Regions from separate parts of the Nonomuraea sp. WAC 01424 genome, predicted to be linked through region 1. Evidence: riboswitches for the same ligand, from Rfam matches in the RefSeq annotation. Region 1 holds a riboswitch; each other region holds the start of a gene.

Evidence for each region. A riboswitch is a leader RNA that binds a small molecule or an ion and turns the genes downstream of it on or off. The one in region 1 is predicted to bind cyclic di-AMP.
Region 2: it holds a riboswitch for cyclic di-AMP, as region 1 does, so the genes downstream of both, DMB42_RS23755 (C40 family peptidase) here and DMB42_RS10310 (CHAP domain-containing protein) in region 1, are expected to answer to the same signal.
Region 3: it holds a riboswitch for cyclic di-AMP, as region 1 does, so the genes downstream of both, DMB42_RS30510 (CHAP domain-containing protein) here and DMB42_RS10310 (CHAP domain-containing protein) in region 1, are expected to answer to the same signal.
Region 4: it holds a riboswitch for cyclic di-AMP, as region 1 does, so the genes downstream of both, DMB42_RS04325 (C40 family peptidase) here and DMB42_RS10310 (CHAP domain-containing protein) in region 1, are expected to answer to the same signal.

The regions. Positions count from the first base shown of each region.
Region 1 is NZ_QHHZ01000003.1:208,839-211,029, forward strand. It holds gene DMB42_RS10305 (TetR/AcrR family transcriptional regulator) at 1-507, shown strand, start outside; gene DMB42_RS10310 (CHAP domain-containing protein) at 569-1,279, opposite strand; cyclic di-AMP (ydaO/yuaA leader) riboswitch at 1,293-1,430, opposite strand; gene DMB42_RS10315 (luciferase family protein) at 1,685-2,032, opposite strand.
Region 2 is NZ_QHHZ01000008.1:346,881-349,071, forward strand. It holds gene DMB42_RS23750 (3-isopropylmalate dehydrogenase) at 1-585, opposite strand, end outside; cyclic di-AMP (ydaO/yuaA leader) riboswitch at 684-845, shown strand; gene DMB42_RS23755 (C40 family peptidase) at 877-1,422, shown strand; gene DMB42_RS23760 (NAD(P)-dependent alcohol dehydrogenase) at 1,406-2,191, opposite strand, start outside.
Region 3 is NZ_QHHZ01000011.1:437,737-439,927, forward strand. It holds gene DMB42_RS30505 (class I SAM-dependent methyltransferase) at 1-342, shown strand, start outside; gene DMB42_RS30510 (CHAP domain-containing protein) at 394-1,089, opposite strand; cyclic di-AMP (ydaO/yuaA leader) riboswitch at 1,103-1,240, opposite strand; gene DMB42_RS30515 (Gfo/Idh/MocA family protein) at 1,358-2,191, opposite strand, start outside.
Region 4 is NZ_QHHZ01000001.1:910,071-912,261, reverse strand. It holds gene DMB42_RS04330 (NlpC/P60 family protein) at 1-674, shown strand, start outside; cyclic di-AMP (ydaO/yuaA leader) riboswitch at 1,013-1,176, shown strand; gene DMB42_RS04325 (C40 family peptidase) at 1,331-1,783, shown strand; gene DMB42_RS04320 (hypothetical protein) at 1,917-2,191, shown strand, end outside.

The DNA of each region.
Region 1 (2,191 bases):
CGCGGCGTGCAGGCGGTCGGCATGGACGAGATCAGGGCCGCGTCGGGCGTCTCGCTGAAACGGCTCTACCAGTGCTTCCCGTCGAAGGAGGCCCTGGTCGAGGCGTACCTGCGGCGGCGGGACGAGCTCTGGATGGGCTCGCTCACCGCGTACGTGGCCGACGACGGCGACGGCATCCCCTCGGTGTTCCGCTGGCTGGAGCGCTGGTTCACCGAGGACGACTTCCGGGGCTGCGGGTTCGCCAACGCCTTCGCCGAACTGGGCGCCGGTTCGGCCGTGGTGCGTACGGCGGTGCGCGAGCACAAGGAGCGCCTGCGCGCCTACCTGCGCTCGCTCTCGGAGGAGGCCGGCGCGGAGGATCCCGGCCTGCTCGCCGAGCAGTTGCTCACCCTGATCGACGGCGCCACCGTCACCGCGATGATCTCCGAGGACCCGGGCGCGGCCCGGTCGGCCGCCCACGCCGCCACCGCCCTGGTCGGCCAGCACACGAAACCTCCCACCCCCTGAGCCGCTCCCGCACACGAAAAAGCGCACCCCCAAGGTGGGAGTGCGCTCTTTCGGAGTGCGATCAGGCGGCGTAGGACGGGTACCCGTAGCCGACGACCTGCGACGTCGGGCGGACTCGCTCCTCGACCTTGCCGTTGCCGGTGTTGCCCTCGATCGTGGAGATCGTGCCGTCGCCGTTGTTCTTGACGACGAAGCCGACGTGCTGGATGGCGCTCAGGTCCTTGCTGCCACCCCAGGAGAAGAAGACCACGGCGCCGGGCTTGGCCTCGGTGCCCCAGCGGTCGTTGGCGGCGAACCACTTGGCGTGGGCGACGGTGTAGGCGTCCCAGCCGATCTGCGGGGTGGCGCCGGTCTGGTTGCCGACCCAGGAGACGAACATCGAGCACCAGGCGGCGTTGACGTAGGCCTGGCGGTTGCCGCCGTCACGGGCGACGGTCTCGCCGGCGCGCTGCGAGGAGGCGTACCACTTCTGGAACTTGGTGCCGCCGCCGTTGGCGTCCTCGGTGGTGCCGACCTGGGCCTTGGCGGTGGCCAGGACCTGGGCGGCGGTGACGTTGACCTTGCCCTTGGCGCTCTCGTCGCTCACCTTGGCGACGTACGGGCGGGCGGCGGTCCCGGCGGTCCCCGCGGCGGTGGTGCCGGCGGCGGCCTGCGAGGCGGTGTCGGCGTTCACTGCGGCGTGCGTGCCGAGCACGCCGGCGACGGCGGTCGCGCCGAGGTCGAGCTTGGCGAGGTCGAGCTTGAAGGCACGGTGAAGACGGTGCTTGGCCATGAGGGATTACTCCTTGTGCTTCCGTGCCGCTTACCGGGTTAGCTGACGGGTTCGGGCGGGAAGCTGCCCTACGGCACAGCAGTGCCGATTCACCCCGATGGACACATGGGTCCCCGGTTCCGCACACAGGCGGATTCAGCGGTCTCTGGTCAGGCAAAGGGCTGACGCACGTCTTCCCGGGCCCAGGAAAGGGCCTGAAGGTATATCTGCGACGCCCGGACGCGGATTGCCCGCGCCGACTCTGTACAACATGGGGCCTGCCTGGGTAATTCCCGGGCAATGTCATCCCTACCTGGGACGACTCCCCGCTTGGGTGTGTACAACCAACGTACCCGGCGAGTAATTCCAGGGCAAACGCGGGCAATTATTTCGGCAGTCGGCAAGAGAAACGCTGCTCGCCGAATGTCAGGCCACGTGCGCCTTTATGGCGACGCTGGTGAGGGCGAGCAGCAATTCCAGATCCGGCTCGGCGTCGACCTGCACGGCGACCCAGGCGCGGTCGCGGCAGGCATGGATCTGATCGCACGCATGGAGATAGGGCTCCAGGCGTCCGATGGCGGGTGCGGTGAGGCGTACGTGGATCTCGTCCCGGCCGGCCAGGCGCAGGATCTCGGTTCCGCGTACGGTGAAGGCGACCTGTTGCCCGGTGCCGCTGAGAGCCAGCGACGGCCAGGACCGTAACTCCGCGACCGCGCGGGCCACATAGGGTCCGCGGCGCGTAGGCGTCCGCCGCCAGGCGGAGATTCCTGCCACGATCCAATGCTGGGCCACGGCTCACCCCGCCGTCAGCCCCCGTTCCTGAACCGTTATCCCCCTGTGAACGGGCGTATCCGGGCCCTGACCGGCACGGTTACGGACACCTGACCGATACGTATTGACGCTCCCGCAGGCAGAAGCTACCGTCGATTCACA
Region 2 (2,191 bases), on a different contig from region 1:
GTCGCCTGCGAAGGTGAGCACGTTGGTCTTGTGGACCAGCGTGAGCTTCTTGCGGGGCCGCGACTGGGCCTTCTGGAAGGCGAAACGCACCACGCGCTCGACGCCGTGGGCGGTGTTCAGCGACTCCTGGGTGGCGATCTCGTGCGGCGTGCCGCGCCGCATGACGCCGCCGGTGCCCGCGTAGAGGCCCTCGGTGCCCTCGCGGACGACGACCATGTCGATCTGCTCGGCGGAGGCGCCGGCCCGCGCGGTCGGGACGCCGGGGAACAGCTTGACCGGGCGCAGGTTGACGTAGTGGTCGAACTCGAACCTGAGCTTGAGCAGCAGGTCGCGCTCCAGCACGCCCGGCGGCACGCTGGGGTCGCCGACGGCGCCGAGCAGGATCGCGTCATAGCCGCGCAGCTCTTCGAGCACCGCGTCGGGCAGTGTCTCGCCCGTGCGGTGGTAGCGGGCTGCGCCCAGGTCGTAATGGGTGGGCTCGATCTTCGTGCCCACGGCCTCCAGGACCTTGAGCCCTTCGGCTACGACCTCGGCGCCGATGCCATCCCCGGGGATGACGGCCAGGCGGATGTTACGCGACTCCATGGCGGTACCCTACCGGCTCGTCTCGGCTGACGAACACATCATCTCAATGGCCGGACATTCCGTTTTGGGGGGATTGCGACCTTTTGACCGTTTCGTTAGAGTCCGACGAGCCTAATCCGCGCAGCACTGCGTGGAGCCGGGGACCCACCCCTTTTCCCCCCGGGGCGAATCGGCCTCGCTTCCCCTTCGAAGCACAGCCGTAGGGCTACTTCCAGGCCCGAGCCCGTCAGCTAACCCGGCCGGCCTCGTGGAAGGACAGTTCCCCTGTCTAGCATCGCCATCCTCCTGGCGGTGGCAGCGGGCGGCGCAGGTCTCGCGCCCGCGGCTCCCGCCGACCCCGCCCCCTCCGTCACCCTCACCGGCCCCCAGGTGAAACAGGTCCAGGAACAGCGTGTACCGAAGCCGGCCTGGAAGGTCGCCCTCGACTACGCCATGGACAAACGCGGCACCCCGTACGTATGGGGCGGCGCCAGCGAACGGGGCTACGACTGCTCGGGGCTCATGCTCCGGGCGTACGAGGACGCCGGGATCGAACTCCCCAGAACCGCCGCCGAACAGTACGGCGCCTTCTCCCGGAAAATCGTCTGGAAGGACCTCAAACCAGGCGACCTGGTGTTCTTCAGCAACCTCGGCCACGTCGGCATGATCTCCAAACCCGGTTTCATGGTCCATTCCCCGCACACCGGCGACGTGGTGAAGGAGGAACGCCTGTCGCAGTGGCGCAGGCAGGCCTTCGTCGGCGCGGTACGCCCCGACCCCAAGGGCGTCAAGCGCTGGGCGGACTACACCGCGCTCCGCAAGGCCCCCGCCCCCGCCATGCTCACAGCGACCCTGTGACGACGACCTTCCCCGGGGCGTGTCCCTCCTCCTGGTAGCGGACGGCCGCCGGGATCTCGCCGAACGGGAAGGTCCTGTCGATGACCGGGGTGATCTCGCCCCCTTCGATCAGCCCGGTCAGCGTCAGCAGGTTCGCCCTGTTGCTCCCGCAGCGGACCACGTCCGCCCTGGCGATCCGCTGCGGGACGAAGGGCGCCGACGCGAGCGCGGCGAACATGTGGCCGGCCGGCTGCACCCAGCGCCCGGCCGGCCCGCCGACCACCACGTACGCGCCCTTTCTGGTCAGGACGCGGCGGCAGTCCGACAGCCGGCGGCCGCCCGCCACGTCGACGAGCAGGTCGAAGCGCCGCCCGGACGTGGCGAAGTCCTCCTTGGTGTGGTCGATGATCTCGTCCGCGCCGATCGAGCGGACCAGGGCGGCGTTGCGCCCGCCGCACACGCCGGTCACGTGCGCGCCGAACGCCTTGGCGAGCTGCACGGCGAACGTGCCCACACCGCCGGACGCGCCGTTGACCAGCACCTTCTGGCCCGCCTGCACGCGGCCCTCGTCGCGCAGCGCGATCAGCGCCGTGTTGGCCGCCATCGGGACGGCCGCCGCCTGCTCGAACGTCAGGTTCCCCGGCTTGGGGGCCACCTCGCTCTCCCGCAGGCAGACGTACTCACCGAAGCCGCCCTGGAGGGACATCGCGTACACCTCGTCGCCGGGGCGGAACAGCGTGACGTCCTTGCCGGCCGCCTCGACCTCCCCCGCCACGTCGGCGCCGAGGAC
Region 3 (2,191 bases), on a different contig from region 1:
GACCTGCATCCGGCCTACCAGACCGTGGCCTCGGTCGACCCGCTGGTCGCCGACTGGCCCTACGGCGGCGGCGAGGCCCACCGGGAGACGGTGACCGGCACGTACGCCGACGCCGGGGTGGTGACCGAGGCCCAGGAGTCGGTGCAGTACCCGTACTCGGTGGGGGAGATCGTCACCGCGGCGGCGCGGGCCGGGCTCACGGTGGCCGAGCTGGGCGAGCACGTCGCGACCGAGATGGACCCGCGCGGGCTGCTGGCCGCGGGCGCGGACGGCCTCCACCGGTTCCCCGTCGACGGGACGAACCTGCCGATCCTGTACTCGCTGCTCGCGGTGCGGCCCTGAGACGCGGCGAGCGCGCGTCCCCCACGGGGACACGCGCTCGAAAGCCGGGGGTCAGCCCGCGTACTGCGGGTAGCCGTAGCCGACGACCTGCGACTTCGGACGGACGCGCTCCTCGACCTTGCCGTTGCCGGTGTTGCCCTCGATCGTGGAGATCGTGCCGTCGTGGTTGTCCTTGACGACGAAGCCGACGTGCTGGATGGCGCCCAGGTTCTTGCTGCCGCTCCAGGAGAAGAAGACCACGGCGCCGGGCTTGGCCTGGCTGCCCCAGCGCTTGTTGGCGGCGAACCACTTGGCGTGGGCGACGGTCCAGGCGTCCCAGCCGACCTGCGGGCGGGCGCCGGTCTCCTCGCCGACCCAGGAGACGAACATCGAGCACCAGGGGGCGTTGATGTAGTCCTGGCGGCTGCCGCCGTCGCGGGCGACGGTCTCGTCGGCGCGCTGGGAGTCGGCGTACCACTTCTGGAACTTGGTGCCGCCGCCGTAGGCGTTCTCCGAGGTGCCGACCTGGGCCTTGGCCATGGCCAGCACCTGGGCGGCGGTCACGTTGACCTGGGTCTCGGTGGGGATGCGGGCCTGGGTGGCGGCCTCGGGCGCGACGGCCGCCTGCGCGGAGGCGGCGGCCGGGTCGGTGGTGTCGGCGCTCGCGGCGGTGGCGTGGGCGCCGAGCGCGGAGGCGATGACGGTCACGCCGAGCGGGGCGCGGGCGTAGTTGATCTTCGGGGCACGGGAGAGACGGTGTATGGCCATCGAGGGCATTAACTCCTTGCTTCCATGCCGCTTACCGGGTTAGCTGACGGGTTCGGACGTGGAAGCTGCCCTACGGCACCGAAGTGCCGATTCACCCCAAAGGACGTGGGTCCCCGGTTCCGCCCGGAGGCGGATTCAGCGGTCACAGGACGATCCTGTGAAATGTCGTGCGATGGTTGAACAAAGTCGGACAAACCGGACGTCTGCCACGAGATGCCCCACAAGGTAATACATCGGGCAAGAGTGTGGCAACTGCCTAAAGGCCCAGCTAGGAGAGTTGTCCGCGCGCGTCGGCCAGAAGTCCCATCATGGCAAGGGATTCGTCAAGCGGCATGATCGTGCTCTCGGTACGGCCCTCGGCCGTGGCGGCGCGCACCTCGCGCAGCTCCCCGGCGTAGCCGTTGTCCGCCGGATCGAGCACCAGCTCCTCCGGCTCCATCGACGGCCCCGACAACAACACCCGCTCCGGCGCCCAGAACGGCGCCCGGATGTCGGCCCGCATCGACGTGCCCACCACGCTCGCGTCGTTGGGGTGGTGCGCGAGCAGCGACACGTCCACCAGCGCCCGCCGTCCGCCCGGGTAGAGCAGCACCCCGCCCGCCTCGGCGTCGACCCCGCTGGGCGCCAGCGAGCCGGTCACCCGCAGCCCCTCCGGCATGCCGAGCAGGAGCTGAGCCAGCCCGAACGGGTAGATCCCGAGGTCGAGCAGGGCCCCGCCGCCCAGCTCCGGCGCCCACAACCGGTGGGCGGGATCGTAGGGCAGCGCGAACCCGAACGAGGCCCGCACCGAACGGATCTCACCGAAGCGCGGATCGGCCGCCACCCGCTGGATCAGCGGGTTGAAGCGCATCCACATGGCTTCCATGAGGAAGACCCCGGCCGCGCGCGCCAGCGCCACCATGCGCTCGGCGTCGGCCACAGTGGCCGCCAGCGGCTTCTCGCACAACACCGACTTGCCCGCCGCGATGGCGGCCTCGGCCACCTCCAGGTGCTGGGCGTGCGGGGTGGCGACGTAGACCGCGTCGACGGCCGGATCGGCGCACAGGGCCTCGTAGGAGTCGTAGGCCGACTCGGCGCCCAGCGGCAGGGCCAGCGCCCGCGC
Region 4 (2,191 bases), on a different contig from region 1:
ACGTCACGTCCTGGCCCGGCATGGTCGGCGCCGACAACCCCGACCACCTGCTGTCCGGGCTGGCGATGGCAGGGCAGATCTCGCGCGAGCGGCTGGAGAAGCTGGCCGCCTTCGACCGCGAGAACAAGGGCCTCAAGGACGAGCGCGACAACGCCCAGACCGCGCTGGCGGAGGCGGACGAGGAACGGGACTCGGTCCAGAAGGAACGGGCCGAGGTGCTGAAGCTGATCGGCGAGCAGAAGAAGCTCCTGGACAAGCTGGACGCGTACAACCCCGGCAACCCCAACAGCACGGGCATCAAGTACACCGGGCCCGCCTCGGGCAGCGCGGCCGCCGTCCTGCGCTTCGCCTTCGCCCAGGTCGGCAAGCCCTACATCTACGGCGGCACGGGCCCGCGCGGGTACGACTGCTCGGGCCTGACCCAGGCCGCCTGGCACGCGGCGGGCGTCTCCCTGCCGCGTACGACGTGGCAGCAGTGGGCGTGGGGCGCCGGCCGGAAGGTCGACATCAAGGACCTCCAGCCGGGGGACCTCATCTTCAGCGAGGGCCTCGGTCACGTCAGCATCTACGCGGGCGGCGGCAAGATCGTGCACGCGCCGCAGACGGGCGACGTCGTCAAGGTCGTCCGCCTCGCCGACTACGGCCGCCCGCTCGTCGGCGCCATCCGCCCCTGAGGCCGCCCCTGGGGCCGTCCTCGGGCGTGCCCTTCGGGGCGGCTGACAGCGCTGTCGGTCAGTACGGGACGAAAGGTGCGAACGGGACGAACGGGTCCTGACAACCGGGTGCTCCAGGAAGTGTGAGAAGGGTCACATTTGAATAACGGAACCTCTTCTCCAGCAGGACTTCCGTTCTTTACTCACCCCTTTATCTGATCTTTACAACCTGACTGGGACTTTGCCCAACCTTGACCCTTCCGCGTAGCTTCTGGCGTCGCGGCGAACACGCCATGGTCGCTGTGATCAACAAAAATCCGTCGGTCGCCACCGATATCCCCATTCAGACAAACCCATCAGGCGGCGACCTGCCGAGTCCGTGCAGCCAGGAGGCACGGAGCCGGGGACCCAAAGATCCCGTTATCCCCCGGGATCAGGGGTGAATCGGCGCTTCATCGCGCCGTAGGGCGACTTCCAGGCCCGAATCCGTCAGCTAACCCGGTAGGCGTTCGTGGAAGACACGAGGAGAAATCCTGTCTACCTCCCTGCATAACCCCCGTCTGTCCCGTCTCGCCCTGAAGGGCGTCGCACTCACGATGACCGTGACGGCCGGAGGTGCGGTTCTCCATGCCGTACCGGCCGGGGCGCAGACGGCGAGCGAATCGGCGCTCACGGCGGTGTCCACCACCGCAAGGGCGGCCACCGCCAAGTCGGCGAAGACCACCAGGTCCGCCAGGTCGGCCAAGGCGGCACGAGCCGCCCGGCAGGCGTCGAAGGCCCGCAGGGCAGTCTCCGCCGCCAAGCACCAGATCGGCGACCCGTACCGGTACGGGGCCACGGGTCCTGGTGCGTTCGACTGCTCCGGTCTCGTCCAGTACGCCTGGAAGAAGGCCGGGGTGAGACTCCCTCGCGTGACGAGCAGCCAGTTCGCCCGCATCAGGCACAAGGTCTCCTGGCGCAACCTCAAGCCGGGCGACCTGATGTTCTTCAACGGGCTGGGCCACGTCGGCATGTACGTCGGCCACGGCAAGATGATCCACTCGCCGCGTACCGGCCAGCGGGTGCGCATCGACAAACTGGGCGGATGGCGGAAGTCGTCGTTCGTCGGCGCGGTGCGACCCGGCGCGTGACCACAGGCTCCTGCCCGGACCCTCCCCGGTCCGGGCGGGGGCCTGTCGCGTGTCCGGCCTCCTGGAGGACTCGTGTGCCCGGCGTCCGCGAAGGCCGGGGCGTGCGGTCGGTGGGGGCGGCTAGCATCGGGCCGTGTCCTCGCAGGTGCGTCCGTCCCCTCGCGGCGCGCGGCTGCTCCTGCCCGTCCTGTTGCTGGCGGCGCTGCTGACGGCCGCCGACGTGCCGTACGCCGCCGTCCTGCCCGCCGGGGCGCGCGGGTTGTGGGGCGAGGGAGGTCAGGTGGCCCGAGCCGGGCGTTCCGTGGTCGTCGGGCGGCACGCCGCGCCCGGACTGCTCGCCGACCTGGCCCGCCGTGCCGACCTCGCCGGCCGCCGGGTCTCGGCGGTGCTCGGCCGGCCGGTACGCCC